One region of the Ruegeria sp. CH6 genome, then DNA from elsewhere that is predicted to be linked to it. Evidence: riboswitches for the same ligand, from Rfam matches in the RefSeq annotation. Region 1 holds a riboswitch; each other region holds the start of a gene.

Evidence for each region. A riboswitch is a leader RNA that binds a small molecule or an ion and turns the genes downstream of it on or off. The one in region 1 is predicted to bind cobalamin.
Region 2: another riboswitch for cobalamin. It lies ahead of ACR0CW_RS10800 ((2Fe-2S) ferredoxin domain-containing protein); the one in region 1 lies ahead of ACR0CW_RS21370 (hypothetical protein).
Region 3: another riboswitch for cobalamin. It lies ahead of ACR0CW_RS10435 (aromatic ring-hydroxylating oxygenase subunit alpha); the one in region 1 lies ahead of ACR0CW_RS21370 (hypothetical protein).

What each region holds. Positions count from the first base shown of each region.
Region 1 covers NZ_JBQFQS010000019.1:4,698-14,492, forward strand. Annotated here, with positions in the region: gene ACR0CW_RS21335 (ribonuclease T2 family protein) at 1-490, shown strand, start outside; gene ACR0CW_RS21340 (hypothetical protein) at 487-975, opposite strand; gene ACR0CW_RS21345 (SMI1/KNR4 family protein) at 1,142-1,849, shown strand; gene recR (recombination mediator RecR) at 1,858-2,451, opposite strand; gene ACR0CW_RS21355 (YbaB/EbfC family nucleoid-associated protein) at 2,516-2,869, opposite strand; gene ACR0CW_RS21360 (DNA polymerase III subunit gamma/tau) at 3,010-4,773, opposite strand; gene ACR0CW_RS21365 (protein-tyrosine phosphatase family protein) at 4,947-5,450, shown strand; gene ACR0CW_RS21370 (hypothetical protein) at 5,452-5,859, opposite strand; cobalamin riboswitch at 5,948-6,165, opposite strand; gene ACR0CW_RS21375 (TetR/AcrR family transcriptional regulator) at 6,214-6,774, opposite strand; gene ACR0CW_RS21380 (alpha/beta hydrolase family protein) at 6,859-7,716, shown strand; gene rsgA (ribosome small subunit-dependent GTPase A) at 7,748-8,776, opposite strand; RNA gene ffs (signal recognition particle sRNA small type) at 8,951-9,049, opposite strand; gene ACR0CW_RS21395 (bifunctional 2',3'-cyclic-nucleotide 2'-phosphodiesterase/3'-nucleotidase) at 9,089-9,795, opposite strand, start outside.
Region 2 covers NZ_JBQFQS010000003.1:438,475-448,269, forward strand. Annotated here, with positions in the region: gene ACR0CW_RS10760 (hypothetical protein) at 1-206, shown strand, start outside; gene hisI (phosphoribosyl-AMP cyclohydrolase) at 902-1,375, shown strand; gene ACR0CW_RS10770 (hypothetical protein) at 1,872-2,021, shown strand; gene ACR0CW_RS10775 (pyrophosphohydrolase domain-containing protein) at 2,022-2,408, opposite strand; gene nrdF (class 1b ribonucleoside-diphosphate reductase subunit beta) at 2,408-3,379, opposite strand; gene nrdE (class 1b ribonucleoside-diphosphate reductase subunit alpha) at 3,391-5,514, opposite strand; gene nrdI (class Ib ribonucleoside-diphosphate reductase assembly flavoprotein NrdI) at 5,496-5,909, opposite strand; gene nrdH (glutaredoxin-like protein NrdH) at 5,925-6,146, opposite strand; cobalamin riboswitch at 6,229-6,420, opposite strand; cobalamin riboswitch at 6,546-6,751, shown strand; gene ACR0CW_RS10800 ((2Fe-2S) ferredoxin domain-containing protein) at 6,840-7,559, shown strand; gene ACR0CW_RS10805 (ABC transporter substrate-binding protein) at 7,546-8,478, shown strand; gene ACR0CW_RS10810 (FecCD family ABC transporter permease) at 8,479-9,486, shown strand; gene ACR0CW_RS10815 (ABC transporter ATP-binding protein) at 9,476-9,795, shown strand, end outside.
Region 3 covers NZ_JBQFQS010000003.1:365,616-375,410, forward strand. Annotated here, with positions in the region: gene ACR0CW_RS10415 (BtaA family protein) at 1-748, shown strand, start outside; gene ACR0CW_RS10420 (hypothetical protein) at 745-2,073, shown strand; gene ACR0CW_RS10425 (hypothetical protein) at 2,073-2,918, shown strand; gene ACR0CW_RS10430 (AMP-binding protein) at 2,830-4,332, shown strand; cobalamin riboswitch at 4,651-4,854, shown strand; gene ACR0CW_RS10435 (aromatic ring-hydroxylating oxygenase subunit alpha) at 4,937-6,190, shown strand; gene ACR0CW_RS10440 (FAD-binding oxidoreductase) at 6,196-7,278, shown strand; gene ACR0CW_RS10445 (hypothetical protein) at 7,568-7,870, opposite strand; gene ACR0CW_RS10450 (autotransporter domain-containing protein) at 8,336-9,337, opposite strand; gene ACR0CW_RS10455 (hypothetical protein) at 9,651-9,795, opposite strand, start outside.

The sequences.
Region 1 (9,795 bases):
TGATCAATGCGACGACCGGCATGATCACGGTTGGATCCTGCACGGTCTCTGGCCGCAATACCACCAAGGCTGGCCTGCGTTCTGTCGCACGCCCGAGGCGCCGCCAACCCGGCGCATGACGCGGGAAATGGAAGACATTCAGGGAAGTTCCGGTCTTGCCTGGCATCAGTGGAAGAAACACGGCACATGCTCCGGTCTCAGCGCAACCGACTATTTTGCCCTGTCTCGTCAGGCCTATCAGGGCGTCGAGCGCCCGCCCGTGTTCCGTAAGCTGGACAACTCAGTCAAACTTCCGGCATCAGTCGTCGAAGATGCGTTTCTGAAATCCAACCCGGATTTGGAGCGCGACATGATCACGGTCACCTGCAAGCAAGGCTATATCGAAGAGGTCCGCCTGTGCTTCTCGCGCGATCTTGAGCCGGTACCCTGCGGCCGCGATGTCATCCGCGACTGCACGGCCAAGGATGCGCTGTTCGATCCGATTCGTTAAAGCTTCTTGTTTTGGCAGTCGCGTGCGTAGTCCAGCGCCTTGGCTGTCCCTTTGAGGTCGATTGCCATCACACGTTCACCCGCCGGGTTGAAAACGGTCATCGTCTTGTTCTGCGCAATTGCATTGACGAAATTCCGGTCGGTGAAGAATACCGTCGCGCCCGGCACACGATCCTGTTTGAATCCGATGGCGGTGGCGTCAAAGCTCTTACCGTCCAACTCGAACCGGATCGGGTAGCTCTGCCCCGGCTCAATATCGCCCCAGGCCTTGTTGTAGACGGTGAAATACCCGCGATTGTCCAGTGCGTCATAGCCCAAGCGCACCACCGAGAGATCCTGATAGATCGTCTGGATCAGGCACCCGTTCCCAAGCGCGGGATCCATCATGATGTTCCAGCCTTCGACAAATCCCTTGTCGATGAGTTCTTGTGAAAGAGCGGCGGTTGCGGTGAAAGCGGCGAATGTGAGGGCGAGAAGGCGGGTCATAACAGAATCAAGATATTTCCATGTTTTAGTGCAATCTGGCATGTGTGTTTGGTTCCACCAAGAGAATATTGAACTCGTGGTTTAGTCTTCTTTCGGAATAGGTATTTGATACGAAATTTGTATCGCTTAAAAGTTTGCAGCCTAAGTCGAAGTTTTGAGTTGAGCGATGAGCACCAATAACGTTTCGGAACAGGTCGGTCTGATCTCAAGATTGATGCGAGAAAGGTGGGATAAACTAGGATTTTTTGAGTCCGAGATGGGTGGTTTTGCTACCGGGCATACGCCGCAAATCGCTCCTGATGCTTACCTATGCCGTTGTTACTCGGGTTTGTCCAAAGAAGGACTCGTGCACGCGGAAGAGGAAAGTGGGAGATATGTCCCTGAACCGTACAAAGACTTTTTAACTGCTTTCAACGGCGCAAATGTCATGGGCATTTGCTTGTTGGGCACCACGGGTGCCGTGAACCAAAGAAATTCAGATGATCCGATTGGGCAACCTATTAGCATTAGATATCAAAACGAGCGTTACCTGAGGCCTGAGTACATTCCCAATGGACATTTCGGTATCGGATCCATGAATGGAGATTGGTATTCACAAGGACATCTTTACCTGACTAGTTCCGGAGAAGTTGAGCTTTTTCACCGTGACTACGATCTGATAGGCGCTCGCTGGCCTTCGCTTTCGAACTTTCTTAAGACTGAAGTCAATAGACAGATGACGCGGTATCGAGACGATGGAACGGAGATTGATCAAGTCCCTCGACTCCCGGGGGATACCAACGACTGGGAGCGTCTTGCCAAGCACGCGAAAGAGGGCATGAAAAACAACAATGGATTGCTGGACCGACTGCGGAGATACTTTTCGAGCCGATGATCAGTTACCTACAGCTCCTTCCGCGCCCTCAGCGCTGCCGTAATCGTCCCGTCATCCAGATAATCCAGCTCTCCGCCAATCGGTACACCCTGTGCCAGTGAAGTCAGGCGCACCTGACCCTCCAATTGGTCCGCGATGTAGTGGGCGGTGGTCTGGCCATCTACGGTGGCGTTCAGCGCCAGAATGACTTCGGAAATCCCCTCGGCCAGAACCCGGTCCTTGAGGCGGGGGATGCGCAGTTCGTCCGGGCCGACGCCGTCCAGTGCAGAAAGAGTTCCGCCCAGAACGTGATAGCGGCCTTTGAATACCCCGGCTCGCTCCATCGCCCAGAGGTCGGCGACGTCCTCGACCACACAGAGCTCTCCGGTCGCGCGGTCTTCGCTGTCGCAGATATCACAGATATCTGTGGTGCCCACATTGCCGCAATTCAGGCATTCACGCGCAGTGACGGCCACTTGCTGCATGGCGTCCGAGAGGGGGGTGAGCAGAAGGGCGCGCTTGCGGATCAGATGCAGGACTGCACGACGGGCCGAGCGTGGCCCAAGGCCTGGCAGTTTAGCCATCAGGTCGATCAGATTGTCGATGTCGCTGTTCGAGCTCATGGCTTGCGCTCCTGCAAAAGGGCCGGGCAGGGGTGCCCGGCCTTTGGGTCGTCAGGAGTGTCTATCAGAACGGCAGCTTGATGTCTGCGGGCAAACCCATGCTTTCGGTTAGCTTGCTCATTTCTTCCTGCGAACGTTCGGTCGCTTTGGATTGAGCGTCCTTGATCGCAGCCAGGATCAGATCCTCGACTACTTCCTTGTCGTCGCCGTTAAAGATGGACGGGTCGATGTCCAGACCTTTCAGCTCACCCTTGGCCGAAGCGGTCGCTTTCACCAGGCCGGCGCCGGATTCGCCAACAACCATGATGTTGTTTAGCTCTTCCTGCATTTCGGTCATCTTGGTCTGCAGATCCTGCGCGGATTTCATCATCTTGGCCATGTCGCCCAGACCGCCAAGGCCGCCGAGTCCTTTGAGCATCGGTAATCTCCTGTAAATCGGTTTGACGCTTAAATACGGATGCCGACTGAGCGACACAAGAGGCCAGCGCGCCTCCCACCCATTGTTAAGGCCTTTTGCAGGACAATGGCCCTGCTACTTGCGAATAGCAGGTCCGGGCTTCAGTCTTCCTCGAACGGGTCCCATTCGTCTTCGACTTCGGGCAACGCCTCGGTTTCGACCTGAGCTGCACGTTGTTCGGGGGTTTCGATCTTGGTGATCTTCGCCTTGGGAAACTGTGCAAGGACCGCCTGAACCAGGGGGTGCGCCTCTGCCTCTGTTTTCAGAGCCAGTTCTGCCGCATCCCTCAGTTCGGCGATTGTCGGCGCCTCTCCGTCGGATACAATGGAAACAGCCCAGCGATTACCGGTCCAGCGTTGCAGAGACGATCCTAGCCTGGCGGCAAGATCGGCAGGTGCTTGCGATGCTGGCGTGAATTCTATTCGGCCGGGTTGGTAGGATACCAGCCGAACCCCATTTTCCACCTCGACCAGCAATTTGACATCCCGGTTCGACCGGATCAGTTCGACCACATGCTCGAAGCTCGGATAGCGCGCCAGCGCTGCCTGAACATCCTGCGCCAACGCGGCTGAAGGCGCGCCGCCGTTGCCACGCGGTGGCGATGCATAGGCAGGTGTCGCGGGGGTGTGTGCTTGCGCAACCGGGGCACCATTGCTAGGCACCGGTACGCCACCACCCGGCCCACCAACTGGCGGTGGAGGAGCATCCTGCAGCCGTTTAATCAGTTCTTCGGGGCTTGGCAGGTCGGCAACATGGGTCAGACGGATGACAGCCATCTCCGCTGCCATCATCGCATTGGGCGCGGCGGCAACTTCCTCGAGCGCTTTCAACAGCATTTGCCACATGCGCGTCAGCACCCGCATCGGCAGGGCTTCGGCCATTTGCTGGCCACGTGCGCGTTCGTCTGGCGAAACGGTTGGGTCTTCGGCCGCGTCCGGTGTGATTTTAACGACGGAAACCCAATGAGTAATTTCGGCCAGATCCCTCAGTACCGCCAGCGGATCAGCCCCTTCGGCATATTGGGCACCAAGCTCAGTCAGTGCACTTGCCGCATCGCCGCGCAAGATCATGTCAATCAGATCAAGAACCCGTCCCCGATCCGCAAGGCCCAGCATTGCGCGAACCTGATCCGCACTGGTTTCGCCAGCGCCGTGCGAAATCGCCTGATCCAGCAGTGACGTCGCATCGCGCGCGGAACCTTCTGCAGCGCGGGTGATCAAAGCCAGCGCATCTTCGGCGATCTGAGCGTTCTCTGACCCGGCAATTTTTTTCAGCAGGCCAATCATGTCTTCTGGCTCGATACGCCTCAGATCGAAGCGCTGACACCGGGAAAGAACGGTGACCGGGACCTTGCGAATTTCGGTCGTCGCAAAGATGAACTTTACGTGCTCGGGTGGTTCCTCGAGCGTCTTGAGCAGCGCGTTGAATGCACTGGTCGAAAGCATGTGAACTTCGTCGATGATGTAAATCTTGTAGCGGGCACTGGCGGCGCGGTAGCGCACGCTGTCGATGATTTCCCGGATATCATTGACGCCGGTCCGACTTGCGGCGTCCATTTCCATCACGTCGACGTGGCGGCCTTCCATGATCGCAACGCAGTGTTCGCATTTCCCGCAAGGTTCAGTCGTTGGTCCGCCATTACCATCGGGGCCAATGCAGTTCATGCCCTTTGCAATGATCCGAGCGGTGGTCGTTTTGCCCGTTCCGCGAATGCCGGTCATGATAAAGGCCTGCGCGATCCGGTCGGCCTCGAACGCGTTTTTCAGCGTGCGCACCATGGCATCCTGGCCGACGAGATCAGCAAAGGTTTCTGGGCGGTATTTTCGGGCTAGGACCTGATAGGCGGGGCTGGGTGTGTCGGTCATGTCTGCTCTGGCGGATTCGTATCAAGGATGCAGCGTAGTTGTCCCCGCGGCTTACGTCCACAGCGCACAGGCACGAATTTCGTTTGGGAATACCAGCCGATGCGCATAAGCTGGCCGGACCGATTTCGAAAAACTGAGTTCTGTTGCATGCCATTTCTTAGGAGGAGTAATTTGTGTCTCAGCTGGTGATCTATGCTCTGCAGGTTGGAAATGGCACGCTCGCGCTGACGTCGATACCCGGCAAAGACGGCGACTATTCCGGCGATTTGGATCTGATAGCGAACTGGAAGCCAGGTCTTGTCATTTCGATGACAACTGAGGCCGAGATGGTGCAGCTCGGCGCAGGTGATTTCGGCAGCGATATTCAAAGCCGGGCTAGTCGATGGGCGCATTTGCCGGTGACCGATTTCGGTGCGCCGTCACCAGAAATCAATGAGCTGTGGACCGAGACCAGCGCAGCAGCTCGACATGCACTCTCGGGCGGAGGACGGGTACTGGTTCATTGTCGCGGTGGCTGCGGACGGTCGGGGATGATTGTGCTTCGTCTGATGATCGAATGCGGTGAAAGACCCGAAAACGCACTCCAGAGGTTACGCAAGGTGCGGCCATGTGCAGTTGAAACTGATGATCAGCTAAACTGGGCGACATCGGCAGCTCAGCCGCAGCTCGAGCACTGAATCATGCAGCCGCGTGCTGGCTGATATCGACATTTTGCCTTGGGACGAGCGCATTGGCCTCAAGTAGCGCATATGGTGGACTGGATAGAATGCTGGAAGGCAAAGCGGTATTTGCTGAGCCAAACATCATGTCTGCATATTCATCCAGCGCGTTGGTCTCGACGGACGTATCTGAACCGCAAAAAAACCTGATCTGATCAGGTCCCGCGCGAAAGCGGGCGGTGCAACCATCCGGGCAGTGGGTCAGCTCGCTGCTGCCTTCGATTTCGAATTCTCGCGTTGCTATTGGTCCAGCTGTTGTCATGGCCTGCGCCATAGCACGGGCCATCCTGGCCAGCGCGGGGCAGGTTTTGCCTGTCCGTTGGCAAACTGTAGCCGTAAATTCGTGTGTCTCGTTCTTCCAGATCATGTTGCGCCCTCCGCGCGTGAGACGGGGGCTTGGTACAGGCTGGACTACGCAATGCGGTCAGACCCTGCCCGGACACCCCGCCCGAGTTTCGGTTTCAGTTCCGATGGCAGGTCTCCTGACTTGCGGGTCATCGCTTCGCCGACCTTCCCAGCCAATTGGCCAGTGGCATTTCGGCATTGCTCTCCGCCTACAGTTGCGGGGGCAGTCGCGGCATAGGTCCATTCCAACGTTTCGGGCAGGACCGCACCGTGTTCCCTTTTCATCCCGTACCAGTCCGATACGAGAACCATCGCCTAACCGCTAATGCTTGTGGTCGGCTTGAGTCAAGCTGCATTCCGCCGCGTTCAGTACGCTTCAGAGAACGTTGGCGGGCAGAAACCTCGGCAGGTTGCGCAATACATCCGAATTTCGACGCGCGCGGGCCAGTTGCCATCCGCCCTGAAGCATAATGAACAGTGTATCGGCGGTTTCCTGAGGATGATCGACGCCAAAGCGTTCGGCATGCCCGCGGACCTGCGCAATCCAGCTTTCGTACAGGCGGTATGCGTGATCCCTGAAAAGTTGGTTCTCCGGCCCCTCGAACAGGGTGGCGGATATAGGGCAGGTCTCCCAGCGACCGGATTTGTCAAAGAGCTTTGCGATCTTGTGGCACAGGGTTTCAATACCATCGCGAAAGTCGCGTGCGTCTTTGAAAGAGACCGCAATCAGTTCCAGCATTCCGTCTGACGCCCAGCTTGCCGCAGCAAGGGCCAGATCGGACTTTCCCTTTGGAAAATGATGGTAAAGCGAGCCTTTGGGGGCCTGCGCCTCTGCCAGCAATTCGGACAACCCAACGCCGTTGTACCCCGAGCGCTGGAACAGCTCGGCGGCGGTCTGGATCAGGCGATCTCGGGTTGGTAGCGGACGTTTGGTCATCTTTCATCGATATTGACAGCACTAGACCAAATGGTCCAGATGGAATCATTAGACTGATTGGTCCAGACTTGGTTGGAGGATGCAATGTTGGACAGCCAGCAGAATGCGCTCATCGAGGATTTTCAGTTTCCGGCTGGTTCAGCGACGCTGTCTGCCCGTCTGTTCCTGCCTGCGACCGAGCCTGATACAGTTGTGGTTCTGAACAGCGCCACCGGCGTGCCACGCGATTACTACAGGCATTTTGCACAGTGGCTGGCTGCCGAGCAGGGTATTGCCTGCCTTACATACGACTACCGCGATTTTGGCCATTCCCTTTCGGGGCGCTTGCAGGACAGCGACGTGACCATGGCCGATTGGGCTCTTGTCGATATGCCAGCGGCCCGTGCTGAGATGCGCAGAAGATTTCCGGATGCCAAGCTCTGGGTGATTGGTCATTCGGTTGGCGGGATGTTGGGTCCGGTCCAGCCGGAAATCGAACAGATTGACCGGATGATTTGTGTCTGCTCGGGACTGGTGACCGTATCCGATCATCCCTGGCCATATCGTGCATTGGCTATGTTGTTCTGGTATGGTCACGCTCCCCTGATCGTGCGCCTGAAGGGATATCTGCCGGGTAAGTTGGTTGGGTTTGGAGCTGACCTGCCACCAAAAGTGTACTGGCAGTGGCGAAAGTGGTGTACCGCGCCTCAAAGCTATTTGCCCGAGACCGGAGTTACACTGCCTGAAGCGGATTGGTCGCGTTCGGATGCGCCCGTCGACGTTCTTACATTTGAGGATGATGAGATGGTGCCGCCGGATGCAGTTTGGCGACTTGCAGATGCCTACGGGCCTGCTGCCAGACGTCACCTGTTGAAGCCCGGCGATTTTGGCCTCAAGGGTGTGGGGCACATCGGGGCGTTTGCCCGTCGCAACTCTGCGGTTTGGCCCCGGTTGATCGCGTGAAATAGGGCACCGCATGGCGGTGCCCTTTCCTTCAGAACCGTTTGCGTGATTTCTTATCCTGCATCACGGATCGCACCATTTTCCCAAAGGCTTTGTCACGTGCGCGCGACTGCGCGATTGTTTCAGAGTTACGCCGATCCTCGCGTCGCAGCTTCCTCCATCGCTCTAGACGCGCCGGGTCGAGCTCGCCGGCGCTGATGGCTTCCTGGATCGCGCAACCTGGTTCGGTTTCGTGGCTGCAATCCGCAAAGCGACAGGTTTCGGCAAGTTCGACGATATCCGAGAATACTTCATCGACCCCTTCTTGAGCATCCAGCAGACGCAGGGCGCGCATACCGGGGGTGTCGATCAGCCAACCGCCGTTACGCATCTGGTGCAGCTCGCGCGAGGTCGTCGTGTGTCGTCCACGGGCATCATCTTCACGTATCTCCGCGGTAGCTTCGTTTGCGCCAGTCATAGCGTTAGTCAGTGTGGTTTTACCTACACCTGATGAGCCGATCAGAGCCGCAGTTTGCCCTTTTGGACACCAATTCAGGACCTGTCGCACGTCATCGTCATCATGGGCATTCACTGGCACAACCGTCAGAAAGAGTGCCAGTGATTCTGCGCGTGAAACATAGTCTTTCGGATCATCGCACGTGTCTGCCTTGGTCAGCACGATCACTGGATAACAACCAGCCTGATGTGCAAGTGCCAAGTATCGTTCCAGCCGAGGCAGGTTAAAGTCTGCGTTACAGGAACTGACGATGAACAGAACGTCGACGTTGGCCGCAATCAACTGGATTCCAGCACTGGTGCCTGCGGCCCGGCGTTTTAGCAGGCTGCGCCTGTCCAGCAGTCGTTGGATACGCATGTGTTCATCGACCAAAACCCAATCACCGACAGCAAAATCACCAGTAGATTGGTTGTTACTTAGCAATGTTGCTTCGCCGTCAGGATGCATTCCGATCAGACGGTCACGGTGAACTGCGCTCACGCGATAGGGAGTGTATGTTGGATCAGCCGCATATTGCGCGGCAAAGTGAGAGGACCATCCGAGGTCCGACAGTGTAAGGGACATTGATCTGCCTGTGTTCAGAAACAGCAAGCCGCACAGATGGCGCACGCGCATCCGTGGGTGATGTGTTCAGGCAGTCGGAAGTGTCCGCTAGATCAGCGCCGCACTGCCTGAGGGATTTGTACTACAATCATCAAAGCCCTCCTTTGGCTGCGGATTGATCGCCGAATTGGCGGTAAGTGAGAGGCTGGACATCGACCCAAGCGGGACTCGTTGTGGCTGCTTCCTTCCGGACCTGACCAGGTTGGCGAGGCGCTCGCCCGCGCCAACCTCTCGAAGCCCGATATAGGGATTTGGCAGTGCAATGACAACCCATCACAGGCTTAGTCTGATCCTGAGAAATCCATCAGGGTCTTGATCGAGAATTTGCGGTTCGTATTCTGCCAGTTCTTGTAGATAATCCGCGGCGCCCGTCCCGGTTCTGAGGACCGCCAGCGATCCCGGCTGGCCGATGAACGAAAACGGGCGTTGTGCCTTCTCCAGCGGATCAGCGGGTAATTTGCCGGACACATAGTCACGCAAGATATCCTGTAATCGCAATGGAGGAAGCTTGATGGCCTTCACGTGCTCGGGAAACGGAAAATGCCCACCTCCGCTGGCTCTGTAGTTGTTGAGCGCTACGATAAATTCTTGATCCTGCTCCACCGGACTGCCGCGATGACGCAAGTTGCAGATTCGCGAATTCGTAGTATTGATCAATTGACCACCTGCGCTGAAGCGGGCGGGTTGCGACAAATCGATCTCGTATGACACGCCGTGCAATATGTCGAAGTTGTGCCCTGCCCGGTGCGGATTATTCAACTCAGCCTCGTGACATTTATCTAGCTGATTGAAGATTCCTGCAGACATCTCGATCCAGTCAAGCAGTTGGGCTCCACTGACACATATGGCTCGAAGCTCATTCGGAAATACGTGCAGGTCTGCTACATGTCTCATCGAAATTTCACCTGCCGGCACATGTGTATAATGATTAGGGCCAGCGCGTCCTCCGAATTTTGAAGGTGCTGTCGCGGACAAAACAG
Region 2 (9,795 bases), on a different contig from region 1:
CTGTCCGTAAGGCGTGCAAGGCTGGACGTTACAAGCTTGTGAAGATCGGTCGAAAAGGCACCCGTACCAACAGCTTCCGCCCGCTGGCCTGCTCTTCTGCAGCTCTGGGTTTGTCTGGATGTATGTTTCGGGGCCTGCGCCCCGCCTACTCTCACCATCTTGGTCAGGAAGAAGGTCATGAGCATGGACCCGGCTGCGGACATTAGGCTGTACCTCATGGGGGTCACACCTGCTATTTGGTTGATGGTCAGCTGCAGCACCCGCATGATACCCATTGCGACGACCACGGTCCGCTGGAAGTAGTTGTATAGAGTACGCTCAAAGCTTGCCCATTACTCGCCACCCACCTTCCACGTCGATGAAGATGAATTGGAAAGGTGCGGGAACAATCTGAACCTCGTTAGTGTTTCTGAATGTAACCGTGTAGTGCCCCTCAGTAATTTTGGTCCCAAGGGTGCGATCCGCGTGATAGAGTCAACTGTCGACCCGGCAGGTCAAACCCAAGTTCGCCGGTAATATCTAACAATCCGCGCATCTATCACGGACGTTTCAAAAAACTCGTACTGCATAGTGGGCACATGGACTGCGTATTTTGGGATAGAGTGAAAACAAGGCTTCAATATCATTTGAGCAATATGTTTCGATCCAACCAAAGATCATTGTGGGCTTCGGATAAGCAATTGGCGGCCCCAGCGTATAAACCCGGATCGTCTATTTACGCGGCATCGTAACTTTTTGCAGCCTTGAGTGTCCTTTTCCCGGAGATGGACTTCCCGCCTCAAACTAAAATCGAAAAATGTGAGAGAGATAAGATTGTGAACGTCGTGTCGCTCTTACAGGTTGCGAAACAATACTGATCATGATTGTTATGAAATAACATATTATAGATAAGGATGTCCAAGTGGACAAAATTTCATTCTCCCCCCGCCATTCGGTTGAGGAAGTAGAAGAGGGCACGGCGTTATCGCCCAAGTTCGGCGCTGATGGGCTTATGCCCTGTATCACCACCGATGCCGAAAGCGGTGAAGTTTTGATGTTGGGCTGGATGAACGCCGATGCTCTGCGGCTGACTCTAGAAACTGGTGAGGCACATTATTTCAGTCGTGCTCGTCAGGTGCTTTGGCACAAAGGCGCAACATCTGGGCTCATTCAACGGGTCGTGGAAGCGCGCATTGATGACGATCAGGATGCCATCTGGCTCCGCGTGTCGGTCGCTGGATCTGGCGCATCTTGTCACGTGGGTTATCGGTCCTGTTTCTATCGGGCCATTCCGACAGAGGGCGATGCGGGCACATCGCTGGTTTTCACGGAAGACAGGAAGACATTTGGCCCCCCAGCGGTCTACGGGGATGCGCCAAATCCGACGCAGCTGTGAGCTTGGCAGGTCAGATCAAAGGAAGGGCGGCCACGCTTTGGCATGTCCAACGTGTAAAGAAACTGGTTCGAGAATGGATCGAGGTTGGACCGCTTTCTCTGATTACCGTTGTTGAAGTGGAATGTGATGACCCTAATTGCCCTGGACCCGCCACTCACATCACCATTCTGAAGCCTGGCGGAATCCGTTGGAGCTTCGTTGTTCACAAACCAGTTTGCGCAGTCAAAGTTGCAGACGTTAAGTCAATTCTGGCCGCTTTAAATCAAGTTTCGGGTAGTACGCAATAGTAACCTCAGCACGCAATCGCTAGTCAACTTCGAAGACAGATCCCATGGGGAAATCAGGAGGCAATCGCTTTAAGCTAGGGCGAACCGTTGTGACTCTTAGCGGATGGCAAGAACCCAATTCGTGCTAGCTGGTTTTGGGTCTGTACCTTTGGTGTGCGTGGCACCTGCAAGGTTAAGAAGGCCGCTGGAGAGGCTCCCACGGTTCACAATTGCGGTTCTCAGAAGCCGATATCAAGGCGGGTAACTTTCTGACCAGTTGTTCGAACCCTATCAGCAAGGTCGAAGTTGAGGTTTCTCTGACTGGTATCATGTTCGAAACCGCAGTTTGGCTGACACCAGCTGCGGTTTCGATGCGTTGACTATGTCCGCCGCAGAACGCGGGCCAGATCGGGCCGCCGGAAGTCCGGCCCTTTCAGTACTTTGCCGTCCTCGCGGAGTACGGGCCGTCCATCGGCTCCGAGTTTGGACATGTTTGAGGCATGAACCTCATCCATCGCTTCCTGCTTGAAGCCGTGCAGGCCAAACTCGAGAAACGTTCCGTCAAGCACGTATTGAATGTCGCAAAGCGCATCCAGAACTTCAATCAGATCACCAGCCTCGACTGCAGTACGCAGCTCGGCCACTTCCTCTTCGAGGATCGCGAGCCGCATCTGCGCGCGCTCATTGGGAATCGACGGGGCGTCAACGACCGGTACGTCGAACGCCTCGTGCCATTCCTTGACGATTGCTAACGTGTCTTTCGGCATCAGAAGTCCCAATCCTCGTCTTCAGTGGCGACAGCCTTGCCAATGACATAAGACGAGCCTGAGCCCGAAAAGAAGTCGTGGTTTTCACTGTCGGGGCTAAGTGCCGCCAGAATGGCCGGGTTCACTTCGGAGACTTCGGGCGGGAACAGGGCTTCGAAACCCAGGTTCTGCAACGCCTTGTTGGCATTGTAATGCAGGAACACTTTCACATCCTCGGTCAGGCCGATCTCGTCATACAGCTCTTCGGTGTACTGGTTTTCGATGCCGTAGAGTTCGAACATCAGACCAAAGCCATAGTCCTTCAGTTCCTGCTGTTCCGTCTCGGACAGCTTCTCATACCCGCGCTGGAACTTATACCCGATGTAATAACCATGAACCGCCTCATCCCGGATAATCAGCCGGATCAGGTCGGCGGTGTTGGTCAGCTTGGCGCGACTAGACCAATACATTGGAAGGTAGAAGCCGGAATAGAACAGGAAGCTTTCCAGAAACACCGACGCGATCTTGCGTTTCAAAGGATCGTTTCCGGGCGCGTAGGTGTTCAGGATTGCCTCGGCCTTGGCCCGCAGATGCGGGTTTTCTTCGGACCAGCGGAAGGCCTCGTCGATCTCCTTGGTCGAACACAATGTTGAGAAGATCGAGGAATAGCTGCGCGCATGCACCGCCTCCATGAAGGCGATGTTGGTCAGCACGGCCTCTTCGTGGGGCGTCACGGCATCTGGCATCAAGGCAGGGGCGCCGACCGTGTTCTGGATCGTGTCCAGCAGGGTCAGACCGGTGAAGACGCGGATGGTCAGCTGCTTTTCGTGGTCCGTCAGCGTCGCCCAGCTTTGGATATCGTTGGACAGCGGCACCTTTTCCGGCAGCCAGAAATTGACCGTCAGGCGGTTCCAGACTTCAAGGTCCTTGTCATCCTCCAGCCGGTTCCAATTGATGGCGCGGGGGATTTTGGTTTGGATCATATCTTTCATATCGTTTCCCCTTACAGCGAGCAGGATACGCAGCCCTGCACCTCGGTCCCTTCAAGGGCCTCCTGGCGCAGACGCACGTAGTAGATGGTTTTGATGCCCTTCTTCCACGCGTAGATCTGGGCGCGGTTGATATCGCGGGTCGTGGCCTCGGACGGGAAGAACAGCGTCAGCGACAGGCCCTGATCCACATGTTCGGTGGCCGCCGCGTAGGTGTCGATCAGCGCCTCTGGGCCGATCTCATAGGCATCGCGGTAGTATTCGAGGTTGTCGTTATCCATGAAAGCCGCTGGATAATAGACACGGCCGATCTTGCCCTCTTTGCGGATTTCGATCTTGGACACGATCGGGTGGATCGACGAGGTCGAGTTGTTGATATAGCTGATCGACCCGGTTGGCGGTACGGCCTGAAGGTTGCGGTTATACAGCCCGTGTTTCATCGCGTCCGCCTTCAGCGCCGCCCAATCGTCACGCGTGGGCAGAGTCATTCCATCGAACAGAGCCTTCACCCGATCACTTTCGGGCAGCCAGTCACGGGTTGTATATTTGTCAAAGAATGCGCCTGAGGCATAGCCAGAGTCTTCGAACCCTTTGAACGACGTCTTGCGTTCCTGCGCCAGTTCGCAGGAGGTGCGGATCGCGTGATAGGCCGTGGCCGCGAAGTACACCGATGTGAACTCAACACCTTCGGCCGAGCCATAGTGGATATGTTCCCGCGCCAGAAATCCGTGCAGGTTCATCTGGCCCAGACCGATCGCGTGGCTTTCATCGTTGCCCCGACGCACCGACGGCACCGAGTCGATTGCCGACATTTCGGACACCGCCGTCAGCGCGCGGATCGCAGCGCCAACAGTGCGTCCCAGATCGCCGCCATCCATTGTCTTGGCAATGTTCAGCGAGCCGAGGTTGCAGGAGATATCCGTGCCCAGATGCGAATAGCTGAGGTCATCGTTGAATTCGGATGCTTCATTGACCTGCAAAATCTCGGAACACAGGTTCGACATGTTGATCCTGCCCGCGATGGGGTTCATCCGGTTCACCGTGTCTTCGAACATCACGTATGGATAACCGGATTCGAACTGAATCTCGGCAATGGTCTGGAAGAATTCCCGCGCGTTGACTTTGGATTTACGGATTCGCTTGTCATCGACCATCTCGTGATACTTCTCGGTCACCGAGATTTCCGAGAGCGGCACGCCATAGACCTTTTCCACGTCATGGGGCGAGAACAGGTACATATCGGCGTTCTTCTTCGCCAGTTCGAAAGTGATGTCAGGGATCACCACGCCAAGGCTCAGCGTCTTGATGCGGATTTTCTCGTCCGCGTTTTCGCGCTTGGTGTCGAGGAACCGCATGATGTCCGGGTGGTGCGCGTTCAGATAGACTGCACCCGCGCCTTGCCGCGCACCCAGTTGGTTGGCGTAGGAGAAGCTGTCTTCCAGCAGTTTCATTACCGGGATCACGCCGGAGGACTGGTTCTCAATTCCTTTGATCGGTGCGCCGTGCTCGCGGATGTTGGTCAGCAGCAGCGCCACACCTCCGCCGCGCTTGGACAGTTGCAGGGCCGAGTTGATGCCGCGCCCGATGCTCTCCATGTTGTCTTCCAACCGCAGTAGGAAGCACGAGATCAACTCACCGCGTGAAGCTTTGCCTGCGTTCAGGAAGGTCGGCGTGGCAGGCTGGAACCGGCCATCGAGGATTTCCTCCATGAAGGACATCGCCAGCGCCTCATCCCCACGCGCCAGTGCCAGCGCGGTCATGACAACGCGATCCTCATAGCGCTCAAGATAGCGCTGTCCGTCGCGGGTTTTCAGCGTATACGAGGTATAATACTTGAACGCGCCCAGAAAGGTCGGGAAACGGAACTTCTTGGCATAAGCCGCATCCCAGATCTTGCGCATGAAGTTCTTGGAATACTGGTCCAGCACGGCCTCTTCATAGTAGCCTTCGGACACCAGGTATCCCAGCTTTTCATCCAACGAATGGAAGAACACGGTGTTCTGGTTCACGTTCTGAAGGAAGTATTGCCGAGCGGCCATGCGGTCAGCGTCAAAGCGGATCTTCCCCTCACCATCATAGAGGTTCAGCATCGCGTTCAGCGCGTGATAGTCCTGCTCGTTTATGCTGCTGTCGAGCATTGGTGTCTCCCTAGTTTTTCCAGCCCGGCGCGGACGCGGGCGATGTCGGTCTCTGTTCCGGCCAGCTCAAACGTGTAGAGCAGCGGTACGTTGCATTTCTGGGCGATAATGCGACCGGCCAAAGCGTAGGTCGCACCGAAATTGCGGTTGCCTGTGCCGATCACCCCAACGATCCCGGCGCGTCTGTCCGGTTCGTTCAGAAACCGGATCACCTGTTTCGGAACCGCCCCACGTCCTTCGCCATCGGCATAGGTGGGGCTGATCAGCACATAGGCGTGTCCGGGGTCAGGCAGCGGGTCCATTCCATTCGGAATGCGGAAAGAGGTCAGGCCCAGCCGCGAAACAAAGCGGTGGGTGTTTCCGGATTTCGATGAGAAGTAGACCAGCGCCGGGATCGGCGCTGCCATGGATCAGGCCAGTTGGGCGATCATGTCGGGGCGGAAGCCCGACCAGTGGTCACTGCCGGCCACAACGACTGGTGCCTGGCGATAACCCAGCTCGGTCACATGGGTCATGGCGCTGTCGTCCTGCGTCAGGTCCACGACATCATAATTGATGCCTTTTGCATCCAACGCTCGGGTGGTCGCGGTGCATTGTACGCAGGCGGGTTTGGAATATACGGTAATGCTCATTTATCCTCTGTCCTTTTAATCAAAGCCGAGGACGCCATGGGCAAACAGGCCCGTCAAACGCCCCCGAACCCTCCGTTCGTGGTTATCATTCGAGCTTGCGGCAGGTCTCCTGGCTCGCGGATCATCGTTCGGTCTGGCCTTCCCAAAAGCGTGCTTTCAGTGGCGTGTTCAGCCGAACTCTCCGCTCACAGTTGCGGGGGCAGCGCCGGTTTTTCACCGGTTTCCCTCTTAGCTTTCGACAGGAATCGAAAGAACCGAAGCAACACTATATTGGGTTTCACCAGGGCAAGTTGTCAATATATAGAGTGAAGTGTAGCGAACTTCTTTGTCCGCTCGTGCAGGTTCTGGCAAAATACCAGCGATCAGCCAGCACGTACTCTTGTCGAATCAACTTTGCTTGTGTTTTTTCGCCGTGATGGTTCCTTGAGGTGATTGCCGCAAGGATAAAAGGGAATTCGGTGCGGACGTTTGTCCAAATCCGAAACTGCCCCCGCAACTGTAAGCGGTGAGCAACCCGTCAGAGCCACTGGATCGCCCAAGATCCGGGAAGGGACGGCAAGCTTTGATCCGCAAGTCAGGAGACCTGCCATCATCAGGATGTAACCAACCGGGCGGAGGGCCCGAGGAGGATGAGATGATGGATATCTTCGGGCCAGTGCATTGTGCCGACCTGCCTCCTGTTTCGGGGCAGAGATGGACGCATTTATCTATTTGATTTCGGCAAATTACGTCAGCCAATCCCGGTTCCGCCACCTTGCAAACGCTCTGATTGAGGCCGCGCCTACAGAAGCCCGTGCTGTCAGGTTGGAGGCATCCGGTGATGGGCTTTGGCATGCTCTAGATGATCTCACGGAGCAGGGAGCCAAGCGCATCGAGTTGCGTCCAATTGGTTTGCCGTTTTCCCAGAGCCTCGAAAACTGGTTGCCAAATGCGGCAGCAAGCTGGTTGCACAGGCGGGCAAAAACCGCACCTGAGCTGTTCTTCGCCAAACCGCTGCAAATGGATTCAGACGTCATTCGGGCTGCCGCAAATGCAGATGTTCTGCTGAAACCGATTAGGCCGAAACCTTCCGGTGAGCTCGGCAAAGGGTGGGACAGCCCTCCTGCCTTTCGCCACCATCTATTCGTCTGTGCAGGCCCGCGATGTCACCTGAAAGACGCCCCCAATCTGGTGGATGCGCTTAAAAAAGAACTCGGCCATGCAGGTAAAAGCTCTGAATGTCTGGTGACCACAACCGGCTGCCTGTTTCCCTGCAATGCGGGGCCAGTGATCGTCCACTATCCACACGGCGATTGGTATCGCGTGGAGAACCTAGACGACATCCGGACCTTTGTTTCTCAGGCGCTTTGCGCTGGAACCACTCCTCGATCACTGCTTATTCATCAAATAGGAGATACACATGAACCTGCATAAATTCATCGTGCCGCTTGGATTTGTCGCGGCTACAGCCCAGGCCGATCCGGTCACCGTACAAAGCTGCGGGATCGATTACACCTTCGACAAGGCGCCAACGCGGGCGATTACCCTGAACCAGCAAGCGACCGAAGTGATGCTGGCGCTTGGGCTTGAAGGTTCGATGGTTGGTACCGCTTATCTGGACGATGAAATGCCAGCCCAGTGGAAAGCGGCGTTTGAGTCCGTCCCGGTCCTGGCCGAGAAATACCCGGCCGCAGAGGTGGTGCTGGCCAATGAGCCGGATTTTCTGTTCGCGGGTTTTGGGTCCGCATTTTCCGAAGACAACCTTGGATCAGCGCAGAAATGGCATGATCTGGCTATCGGTACCTACCTGGTTGACGCATCCTGCAAGGAAGCGCATCCGAAGGATGTACCTTTGACCATCGAGCCGATCCTGAACGACATCGAAAAGATCGGGCAGATTTTTGATGTTGAAGATCGCGCGGGCAAGCTGATCGCTGAGACCCGTGCGCGTATCGAGGCGGTTCAGACTGACCCGGAAGGGGCTGGCCGTACGGCGTTTATCTACGACAGTGGCGATGAGACACCTTACTCGATCGGTTGCTGCGGAGGGCCTGCTTTGGTCGCAAGAACCGCCGGGCTGAAAAGCATCAGTGACGATGTCGAAGGCACTTGGGTCGATCTGGCATGGGAACGCGTGGTCGAGGCTGACCCCGATGTGATCCTGTTGATCGAAGCGGGCTGGTCTTCGGCGGGCGAAAAGCGTGCCTACATGGAAAGCGATCCGGTTTTGTCCGAGTTGACTGCTGTTAAAGAGGGTCGCTTCGTCACTGTTCCGTTCTCTGAAACCCTTCTCGGGATGCGTTTTGCCGATGGTGTTGAGAACCTGAACGCCCAACTGGCGGAACTCGAGTAAATGCAATCCCGGTTCCTTGTCCTGTTTCCCACGGCGATGGTCGTAATGGTGCTTGTCGCCATTGCGGGCATTCTGTGGGGGACAGCCGACATAAGCTGGTCGGATCGTGTAGCCATTCTGATGCGCAATGAGGATGCCCCGCGGGGGCTGTCCCTGATTGTGTGGCAGTGGCGCATCCCGCGCGTATTGGCAGTCGGACTGATCGGGGCCGGGCTCGCCCTTGCCGGGGCGTTGATGCAAACAGCCCTGCGAAACCCGATGGCGGACCCATACCTGATGGGTCTGTCATCCGGTGCCTCTGCGGCAGCGGTCGCGGCGATCATCTGGTTGCCGTCCGAAGTGACCGAAACCGTCGGTGTCCCCCTGATCGCGTTTTCAGGTGCAGCGCTGGCGTTTCTGATGACGCTTGGACTGTCTCAGCAACGTGGGCGTCAGCTTGATCCGCTGATTGTTATTCTGGCGGGCGTCGCTGTCTCGTTGATGTTCCAGTCGGTGACGGCCTTTTTCCTCTATATTGGGGATCCACATGTTACCCGTAACGCCTTGGGTTGGCTCATGGGCACAGCGGCGGGCACAGAGTGGCGAGAGTTGCCCTTGCTCGCGCTGGCACTTGTGGTTATTGCTGGCATGTTCTTGATGCGCGCGAATGCTCTGGACGCGACCTTGTTGGGGGAGGAGCGGGCTCAGGCACTGGGAATTCGCACAGAGCGCCTGCGTGTCATGATATTCGTGGCAACGGTTGTGTTGACCGGGTTGGCGGTTTCCGTCGCCGGCATCGTCGGCTTTATCGGCCTGATTGTCCCGCATATGGCACGGCTGCTGGTAGGTGCGCGGCACAGGGTTCTTCTACCCCTGTCGATGGTGCTGGGGGCGATTGTTTTGATTGCGGTTGACCTTCTATGTAGAACCCTACTGGCGCCGGAGGAACTGCCGCTTGGTGTGCTCTTGGCCCTGTTTGCGGCACCGCCTTTCATCCTGATACTGAGAGGTTTGCGCCGTGCAGTCTGATCCCGCACTCGATATCCGCAACTTGTCGGTGGATGTCGGAGGCAAGCCATATGTTCAAGGTGTTTCTCTGGCCGTCCCCAGGGGCGAGGTGCATTGCTTGCTTGGTCCTAACGGGGCGGGTAAGACCACTGTTCTTCGTACGATCTACCGCGCTGAGCGCCCTGCAGCAGGTGAAATCGCTGCAGATGGTCGCGATATTGAAGACTATGCCTATAACGAGTGGGCGCGGAAATGCGGTGCGTTGGTGCAAAGCTCTGGTTTGCTGGCCGGGTTGACCCCATCGGATATCGTTGAAATTGGTCTGTCCGC
Region 3 (9,795 bases), on a different contig from region 1:
CTGGGCCGGTCTTGCCCCTGATGTGGAGCGTTACGGGATAGGCGGGGTCGGCAAGTTCGAGCGGTACTTTCGTATTTTCCGCACACGGCTTTTGCCGTTTGTACATTCCAGACGTACGATTGATGAAGTCTTTGCACCCCGGTCGCCGGACGCGCGCGAGGTTTTCTTCGATACGCGCTTTAATACCTTCAGATGGCGGCTGTTACTGAATGTATTCTTTTCTCGCTTTGTGATGGGGCGCATGGGACGCGACAAGGCGTTCTTCGATCACGTTGAAGGCAGCCCTGCCCAGCATGTGGCGCGTCGCATTCGCCACGCAGGCGTTGATACTGATCCGTCGCAAAATCCCTATTTGCACTGGATTCTGAAGGGTACGCATGGCGACGCGCTGCCGATGGCCTGGCGGCCTGAGCATTATGATACCATCCGCGCTCGCCTCGATCGTCTCGATATCAGGCCCGGATCGTTAGAGGCCTTCGTTTCAACCGGTGAAAAAGCCAGCGGGTTCAACCTGTCTGACATTTTCGAATATATGTCGCCTGATGTGTTTGCGCAGGTCTACGGATCAATCCTGTCAGCTGCCGCGCCAAAGGCTCGTCTTGTTTATTGGAACATGATGGCACCGCGCCGTTTGCCCGCTTCATTTAGAGGCGAAGTTGAAACACAACGCGAGATTGAGGCTCGGCTAAAAGCACGGGACATGGCCTTTTTCTATTCAGACTTTGTCGTGGAAGAGGTGCTCGCGTGAGTGTCATGGTCCAGATCCTGCTGGCCTTGGCTTCTGTTCTGGCCCTGTTGGGATTGATGGCAGTTGTCCGACGGCTGGCGCAAAAGGTTGGCTTAAACGCAGAAGTACAACGTAAACTAATGCATGTCGGAACCGGGCTGTTCACGCTGGTTCTGCCGTGGATTTTCCCGGATCGCTGGCCGGTCTACATGCTGATCGGGGTAACGATACTTGTAATGTCGATCTTACGTTTGCCCCGGTTCTCACGCGGTCTGGGTGCAGCTTTGCACAGCGTCGAACGCACCTCATATGGTGATTTCCTGTTGGCGATTTCCGTTGGACTTTGTTTTTTGCTGGCCGGGGAAAACACTCTGTATTACGTGCTTCCGATCGCCGTTTTGACACTGGCGGATGCTGCGGCTGCGCTTGCCGGAACGACATATGGAACCAAGCGGTACGTGGTTGAAGATGGCGACAAGAGCCTGGAAGGGTCAGTAGTATTTTTTGTCGTTACGCTGTTGGTTTCCATCATCTGCTTTTTGTTTTTGTCGAAACTCCCGCCGTCCAACATCATGATGCTGTCCCTTATGGTTGCGGCCTTTGGCACATTGGTCGAGGCACAAAGCTGGCGGGGCTTTGACAATCTGTTCTTGCCGCTCGGCTTGTTGATTTTTCTGAAAGCCCATTACTTTAGCTCACTGGCAGAGCTGGCCGTGCTAACCATTTTGTTCTTTGCTGCTCTGGTCAGTTTCGGCGTGGTGGGAACAAAGCTGGGATTCACCAAACATACGACCCGTGTCTATGTTGTTGCGGTTTTTCTGCTGCTGGCAGCCGCAAAACTGCAGAACACAGTACTGCCTATCATGGTTCTTGCCGCACACGGTTGGGCGCGCACTGCTTCTCCTTGTGACAGTAAGTATCCCGATCTGGATATCGTAGCCGCCTTGGGGCTTTTGGGGTTCGGTTGGCTTGCGGTGGGAAATGCAACGGGATGGGATGCGATATCTTTTTTTGGAGTCAGTGCGATGGGGTTGGCCATGGGGCTCACTGCTGTGGCGCTGCGCACTATTCCTATTGCGATACCGCTGGTTGCCGCGGTCCTGTTTCTAATTCGTATCTGGGCGGTTTCCCTGAATTCTGATCAATCGAACTGGGCTGAACCCCTGACCGCGCTCTCGCTTGTATCACTCGCAATTATGGCGATTGTGCCCCTGGTTTTTCCGCAATTACTCCAAAAGAACCGTGTTTCGAGGCTCACGCTTTTGGCGGTTCTACCCCCGCTTGCCTACTACATTTGGTTCATAGCAGGATCTATTGGCGACGGATTTGTCACCGGAGTTGTATGATGACGAAAGAGAGCATTCAGACTGACGGTGCCAAACTGTCTGTTTATCTGCAGGGCCCCGATTGGGCTGGCGTCCCAGCTGCAACAATCGGCGACTTCTCGTGTGAGGCCCCAGAGGCCGGCTTGGAAGCTCTGCAAATGGCAATTGAACGTGTCCGGCATGCCGGGGTTGATCGGATCATTGGCCCGATGTCCGGAGATACTTGGCACAGCTACCGGTTTGTATCGTACAGTGACGGTTCAGCACCCTTTTTGATGGAGCCGACAAACAAATCACATGAGCCCGACGTGTTTAAGGCAGCGGGATTTACCACCATCAGTAAGTATTTCTCGGCACGTGTGCCATTGGCAAAAACGACCAAGTCTTCTCCTGCTGCAACCGACGCATTTAATGTCGAGCCCTGGGACGGAACCAACCCCGAAGAATTATTCCGGCAAGTGTATCATCTATCTGTTGAGGCTTTTTCCCGAAACGCCTTCTATAAGCCTATCTCTGAGCGTGATTTTCTTGCTATGTACATGCCTGTCGTTCCGATGTTGAAGCGCGAGCTTATCTTTTTTGCCCGGCGTCCGGACGGCTCATTGGCGGGCTTTCTGTTTGGCATTCCGAACTATGCAGAAGGCCCAAACCCGACAGCGGCAATCTTAAAGACCTATGCAAGCCTTGAACGTGGCGCAGGTCGCCATTTGGCCAGTCAATTCCATATGTCTGCCCTGAAGCTTGGCTATGAGTCCGCCATCCACGCGTTGATCCATGATGACAACCAATCCGCCAATCGCAGCGTTGTCGAAGGGGCAACGGTATTCCGGCGGTACAACCTGTTTGGGCTGCGTCTGGATGGCTAACCTGCTGGACCATTTTGCCATTGCGGTTGATCGACACCCGGACCGGACGGCCATTGTTGAGGGCGACGGTCGCGAGATCACCTTTAGTGCGGTGCAGATACGAGCACAGCAATTGGCCAGTAAGTGGAAGCGCAAGGGAGTTGGCCAAGGCGATTACGTTCTACTGGCGATGCCGGTCAACGCTGATCTTTACGCTAGCCTTGCGGCCTTATGGTCATTGGGCGCAACAGTGGTTTTGCCTGAACCGGCGATGGGACTCGCGGGGTTGCGTCACGCAGCGAGAACGACCCAACCCAAGGCCTTTTGCGCATCAGGTCACTTTGCTTTGCTGAAGTTCGTTGTGCCGGAACTGTTTAAGCTGCGTCTTTTACTACCAGGCAGTGCCCGCAGTGACCCCGGAGTCGCGGCTGTTCATGACAGTGACACGGCGCTCATTTCCTTCACTTCCGGCACCACAGGTCAAGCCAAGGCCATACCCCGCAGTCACGCGTTTCTGATGGCGCAACATGATGCCATTGCGCCGCTTCTACACAGTGATGCAGTCGAACGGGATCTGGTTGCGTTCCCGGTTTTCACCCTGATAAACCTTGCGGCCGGGCGTACGACTGTTCTGCCGAATTGGAAAATGAGCAATCTGGATCGACTATCTCCCGAGCAGTTAGCGGGCTGGATATCGAAGCAGCAAGTTACACGGCTTTTGATCCCACCGTCTTTGTGCGAAAAACTTGCGCAGTGTAAAGATACCGGCCAACTGCACACGGTTTTCACCGGCGGCGGCCCGGTGTTTCCTGACCTGGTTGAGAGGCTGCTCGCCAATACTGGTCTGGACGTGGTCTGCGTCTATGGGTCAACCGAAGCTGAACCGATTGCGCATCTTGATGTACGTGACATCTCCGAAGTTGACCAACGTGAAATGGCAGCAGGCAAGGGGCTTCTTGTCGGGTTTCCGGTTTCGCAAATCAAACTCCGAATTCGAAACGATGAAGTTCAGGTCGCGGGCGATCATGTAAATGATGGCTATCTTGATCCCTCGCACTCCAAGGAAAACAAAATCAAAGACGGCACCACGATATGGCATCGAACAGGCGACGCGGGTCACTTGGATGAACGGGGGCGTTTGTGGCTGCTGGGTAGACTGGGGAGCGATGTAAGAACCCCGACTGGTCGCACCTTTCCTTTCGCAATCGAAATTGCAGCCCGGCAATGGCCGGGCGTGACGAACAGTGCGCTTATGAACTTCGAAGAAAGCCCCGCTTTATGCATTGAAGGTGACGCGGGTCAGCTATCAAACTGGAGTAGTCTGGCGCAGGAACTGGGTATTGCCAAAGTGATCCACGTGAGAAAAATACCAATGGACAAACGCCACAATTCCAAAGTTGACCGAGTAAAACTTGCTCACTTGTTGGGTTGTTGATCCTCGGTAGTTTCCCTTCCGTGTTCCGACGGGAAACAGCAGTCGAGCACAGTTTTGTACCTGCCGGCTAGTCGGCAGAAAAGTCCAGCAACTTGCAATAACCAACTACCAGTAGATCTACCCGCCGCACTGAGAGAAAATCTAAAGCGCAGCTTGGGCTCATTAGAGGCATTTGTCGGAACTGATCGGTCTGGGCCAAACCATTTGAGGATTGGATGTAGGAGAACAATCGCACGTATTGATTTGCGTGCGAGGAATCCGATGTCTGTTTTGCGTCCGCGAATGTCGCAAGTATTTCAGCGGTTAAAAGCGACTGAAATAACTTGGTATTCGTGAGGTGCCGCTGTTTGATTCTCAGGCAGCGGAGAATTGGGAAGCCGGTGTAAGTCCGGCACTGCCCCCGCAACGGTAAGGAAGGTCAGGTTCGACAATCAACCACTGGGACGAGGATCCCGGGAAGGTGTCGCAACCGGGCGCAAGTCCCTTTCAAGTCCGGAAACCAGCCTCTCAGATATGTCAAACCGCGGGTGGCGGTGGGGGCACGAGTTTCGGACGTGATCCTCGCGCGCCTCCGGACGGTTCCTCCTTGTCATCTGCCCAAGCAATGCCGCGGGGCGCGGCAGGAGAGCCAGAAGTGAACAATATCCAAAGCCTGTTGGCGCGTCGAAACCTGGGTTATGCTCTGGAACAGGCGTTTTATACCGATCCCGAGATTTTTCAGACCGACCTTGAAACCATCCATTATCGCGACTGGCTGTTTGCCATCCCGGCGTGTGAATTGGTGAAATCGGGCGACTACGTTACGTACAATGTAGGTGCCTACCGAGTGATTATTGTGCGCGGCTCCGATGACCAGATACGGGCGTTTCACAACACGTGCCGTCATCGCGGTTCGATCATCTGCAAGGCTGCAAAAGGCAATGCGCCGAAGCTGGTTTGCCCGTATCATCAGTGGACCTACGAACTTGACGGCTCATTGCTATGGGCCCGTGACATGGGGTCGGACTTCGATCCCAAACAGCATGGATTGAAGACTGTCCATTGCCGCGAGCTTGCCGGGTTGGTCTATATATGTCTTGCGGATGACGCGCCAGATTTCGACACCTTCGCCAATACAGCGCGCCCGTATCTTGAGCCGCATGATCTGGGGAATGCCAAGGTCGCCTTTGAAAGCTCAATCATCGAGAACGGCAACTGGAAGCTGGTTTGGGAAAACAACCGCGAGTGCTATCACTGCGGCGGCAACCATCCTGCTCTGTGCCGGACTTTTCCCGACGATCCGGGCGTTACAGGGATCGAAGGCGGTGAGACCCCGGCCCACATGCAGACCCATTTCGACCGGTGTCAGGCTGCGGGTATGCCATCGCAGTTCTATCTGAGTGATGATGGTCAATACCGTCTGGCGCGTATGCCGCTGAAAGAAGGCGCTGAGAGCTATACGATGGACGGAAAGTCTGCCGTGCGCCGCTGGTTGGGCCGGTCGCCCTTTGCCGATGCGGGATCGCTTTTGAAGTTCCACTATCCGACCACGTGGAACCACTTCCTTGCCGATCACTCGCTTGTTTTCCGAGTCACTCCGATCAGCCCGACAGAGACTGAGGTCACTACCAAATGGTTGGTCAACAAGGACGCGGTTGAAGGCGTTGACTACGACGTGAAACGTCTGACCGAAGTCTGGGTCGCCACGAATGACGAAGACCGGCAGGTGGTCGAGGACAACCAGCAGGGTATCAACAGTCCGGCCTATGTACCTGGTCCATATTCACCCATTCAGGAATCCGGCGTGCTGCAGTTCGTGGATTGGTATTGCAACACGTTGTCGGCTCGCTTGGCGCCGGACACGATGGCGGCGGAGTAAGGCTGATGAAAGATCTGAACACGCTCTCTTCGGCCATCTGGCAGGATGGCGAAATGCTGGAATGCGTCTCTGTCGTGCCCGAGATGCCGAACACCGCCAGTTTTTCATTCCGTGCCCCGTCTGGGGCGCAGTTCGCCTATCATCCAGGTCAGTTCTTGACGCTCGAAATCCCAGCTCCGAGTCAACCCGGAGGGGTCGTTCATCGCACCTATACGATCTCATCATCGCCGTCGCGGCCACGGTCGATAACCATCACTGCCAAAGCGCAAGCCGACAGTATCGGCACGCGCTGGATGCTGGACAACCTTCAACCCGGTATGCGTCTCAAAGCCATTGGGCCTGGGGGGCTGTTTACCAACGCCCAAAGCCAGGCAGGAAAGTACCTGTTTATCTCGGCTGGCTCCGGCATCACCCCGATGATGTCGATGACCACCTGTATGTGGGATGAAGGTCGTGATCTGGATGTCGTTTTCATCAATTGCGCCAAACGACCGTCCGAGATCATCTTTCGGCAGCGGTTAGAGCAGATGGCCAGCCGTACTGATGGTTTGGATCTGAAATTCGTTGTTGAAGAGCCGGATCGCTACCGTCCGTGGACGGGATATCAGGGTCAGTTCAACCAGTTGATGCTGGGTCTGATGGCGCCTGATTACCTTGAGCGCGAGGTCTATTGTTGTGGCCCTGAGCCCTTCATGCAGGCGGTGCGGGACGCTCTGGCTGGTCTTGGCTTTGATATGGACAACTACCATCAGGAGAGCTTTGGCGCGCCGGTGGAAACTGAGGCGGATCTACCTGAGTTGGATGACGTTGTCCTCGACGATGACAGCAATGCCGAGATCCTGTTCGCGACCTCGGGTGTGACTGCCAAAGTAGCCGAAACCGATACGGTCCTCGCCGCCGCGCGCTCGGTTGGTTTGAACATTCCGTCGGGATGTACTTTCGGCGTGTGCGGAACTTGCAAGGTCAAGAAAACCTCTGGCGAAGTTCACATGGTTCACAATGGCGGAATCTCGGAAGACGACATCGAGGCGGGTTACATTCTGGCCTGCTGTTCGAACGCTATAGGCAAGGTTGAAGTCGAGGTTTGAGTGGATCGTGTCACGATCGAAACCGTGGTGAGCCTGGCACTTGCTGCGGTTTCGATGCGTTGCTTCGAGTCTGGACAGGCAACTCTTCAGGCAGTGTTCGAACGGCTTTGGGTGATCTCAATATCTATAAATCCAACAAAGGTGGGAGCCGGACAGTCCCTGTATGCCTGCCAAGATGATCGCGAAATGATCTCAGGTATTACCATCATCACCAAGTTATTCGAGTTTTGCGCGGATGCTTGTCGATGAAACGCAACTTCAAGCATCCGCCGGAAAGACTTCTGTGTGGTTATGACAAGGCATCAGTGCATGCATCAACGCAATCTTCATCAATCGAGTTTTCTGAGGTCGAACCGTAACCGCGGGCAGGTTTTTTGATGGTTTGGTGATATTTGGGTTTTGTATCACCTTGCGTGCGGGTTTGTGAAACTGCTGAGCGAACATCATGTGCATTGCTGCGTTGGCCGTGGTCACGCAACGGGCCAGCCATGCACATTCCAGCACTCAGAATAGCGGCGAACGCTGTGACGGATGTAATCAGTGTCTTTTTCATATCTTGGTCCCTTTCGGTTAAGCGTGTTTGGATCAGCACAATTTTCTCACACGGGTTCGATGATTGATCAGTGCCCAGGAATGTTCGGATACAAGTCGAATGAACAGCGATGGTCAGAGCCGAAAGCTTTGTTGGGTCCGCCGCGAGAACACATAAACACAGAACCGGGGACAGAAGCAGACATTTTGTCTGTTTGGTTGTTGTTGGCAGTTGTGCCAGCAACGTCAAATGTTTGCGAAACTGACGAACGAACATCCTGTGCAAGCCCGCGTTGACTGTGGTTGCGCAACGGGCCAGCCACGGACATTCCAGCACTCAGAATAATGGCGAATGCGGTGACGGATGTAATCAGAGTCTTTCTCATTTTCTTGGTCCCTTTTGATTGAGCGTGCTTGATACGCTGTGTGTGAAACCAATCTGGCAATCTGCGGCCCGGATTTATTGCGCTGTCACGTCAAGGTTTTGAGAAAAGACATCAAGCTGACGCCTGAACACCATTTCGCTTTAGAACTGGACCTCAAAGCCGATGTTCCAGCCGAAGCTGTAGTCATCCGAGCTGCTCCCCAATCCGCTACCACTGGTGATCTCAGCATAGAGCTGTGCGTGGTCCGACAGAGGAACATTGCTGCCTAAGGTCAGGGCCGCTGTGTCCTGACCGCGCTCGGTGAATACTGTATTTTGCCCAAATACCACCGAAGTCGTGTTGCCGAACGTATGGTAGAAATCAATTTGACCGTAGAGTATTGAGTTGTTTGCAATGGCACGTTCAGCGCGCAGTCCGACCCGGGCTGTTAACGTGTCGCCTTCCACCAGGGATCCGATCCGACCACTCTCGACCCGATCAGGGACATCGTCCATGTCGATATCGCTGTACGTGACCTGCACTTGCGGGATGAGCGTCCATTCGTTCTGCAGCTTGAAGGGCTTACCCACTTCAACAGATATCTCATACCCACTGCCGTCGGCATCCACGGCTGCCCCGCCGTTGGGACGTATCTCGCCGTCGAAATACCCATAGCGAAGCTGCCCTTCGACATAGAACTGACTATCCGCTACCCAAAGCGCGCTAAGGGTTGCATCGTAAGCGTCGGCCGAGATATCGGCGTTGGCAAAGTTGGATCCAACGTCCGATGACAGGCTACCGATGCCAAATTCCAGCCCGCCGAACACCTGTCCGCCTGCGACCTCACCCAAAGGCAAATTCGCACCATAACGCAGGCTGCCGCTGTTCGTCGTCATCTCTCCTGCACCGACATCATAGCTGTCACGTTCACCATTGGTCTCAACCCAGAACGTTGGTCCTGGGGTTGTCGACAACTCAGGCAGCGCCTGGCCGGCGGTGAGGACTTTGGAACCGTTGCTTTGCGTCGCAGTGCGGAACTGCTTGATGCTATTCTCTGATGGACGAATATCCTGTGCAAACCCGCTTAGGCTGTCGCGTGACGGACCGGCCATGGACATTCCGGCGCTCATGACAATGGCGAGTGTCATAGCGGATGTGATCATGACGTTTTTCATCTCTTAGTGCCTTTACGCTAAACCTGTTTGGTAGGCTGTGTGTGCAATCAATCTGGCAATCTGCGGCTCAGATTGATTGCGCTGGCACGTCAAGGCTTTGAGAAAAGGCATCAATCTAGCGCCCGCTCGCATTTTTAGCAGTGGGACGGTCGCTGTCGGATAGATGAGGTTACGCCCCCCTCGAACCAGAATAGGTTGACGTTGACAAGCGCAGCCGAGCCCCGGAGTGAAAGACCGGGGCCCGGAGTTATATAGCGACACGTCGCTTTTTTAGGGCAGATTTGCCTGGGTCAACACTCGGCTACCGGTAGTTCATCCAGATCAGCTGATCAGACAGGTCGGAACCCGTCGTCTTGCCAAAAATCCAAGTGTAATTGCCATTGTCCTCAACCGGAATGACTACAACATAAGGCAGTTCCGAGCTCCAGTTCGCGCCAGACGATGTG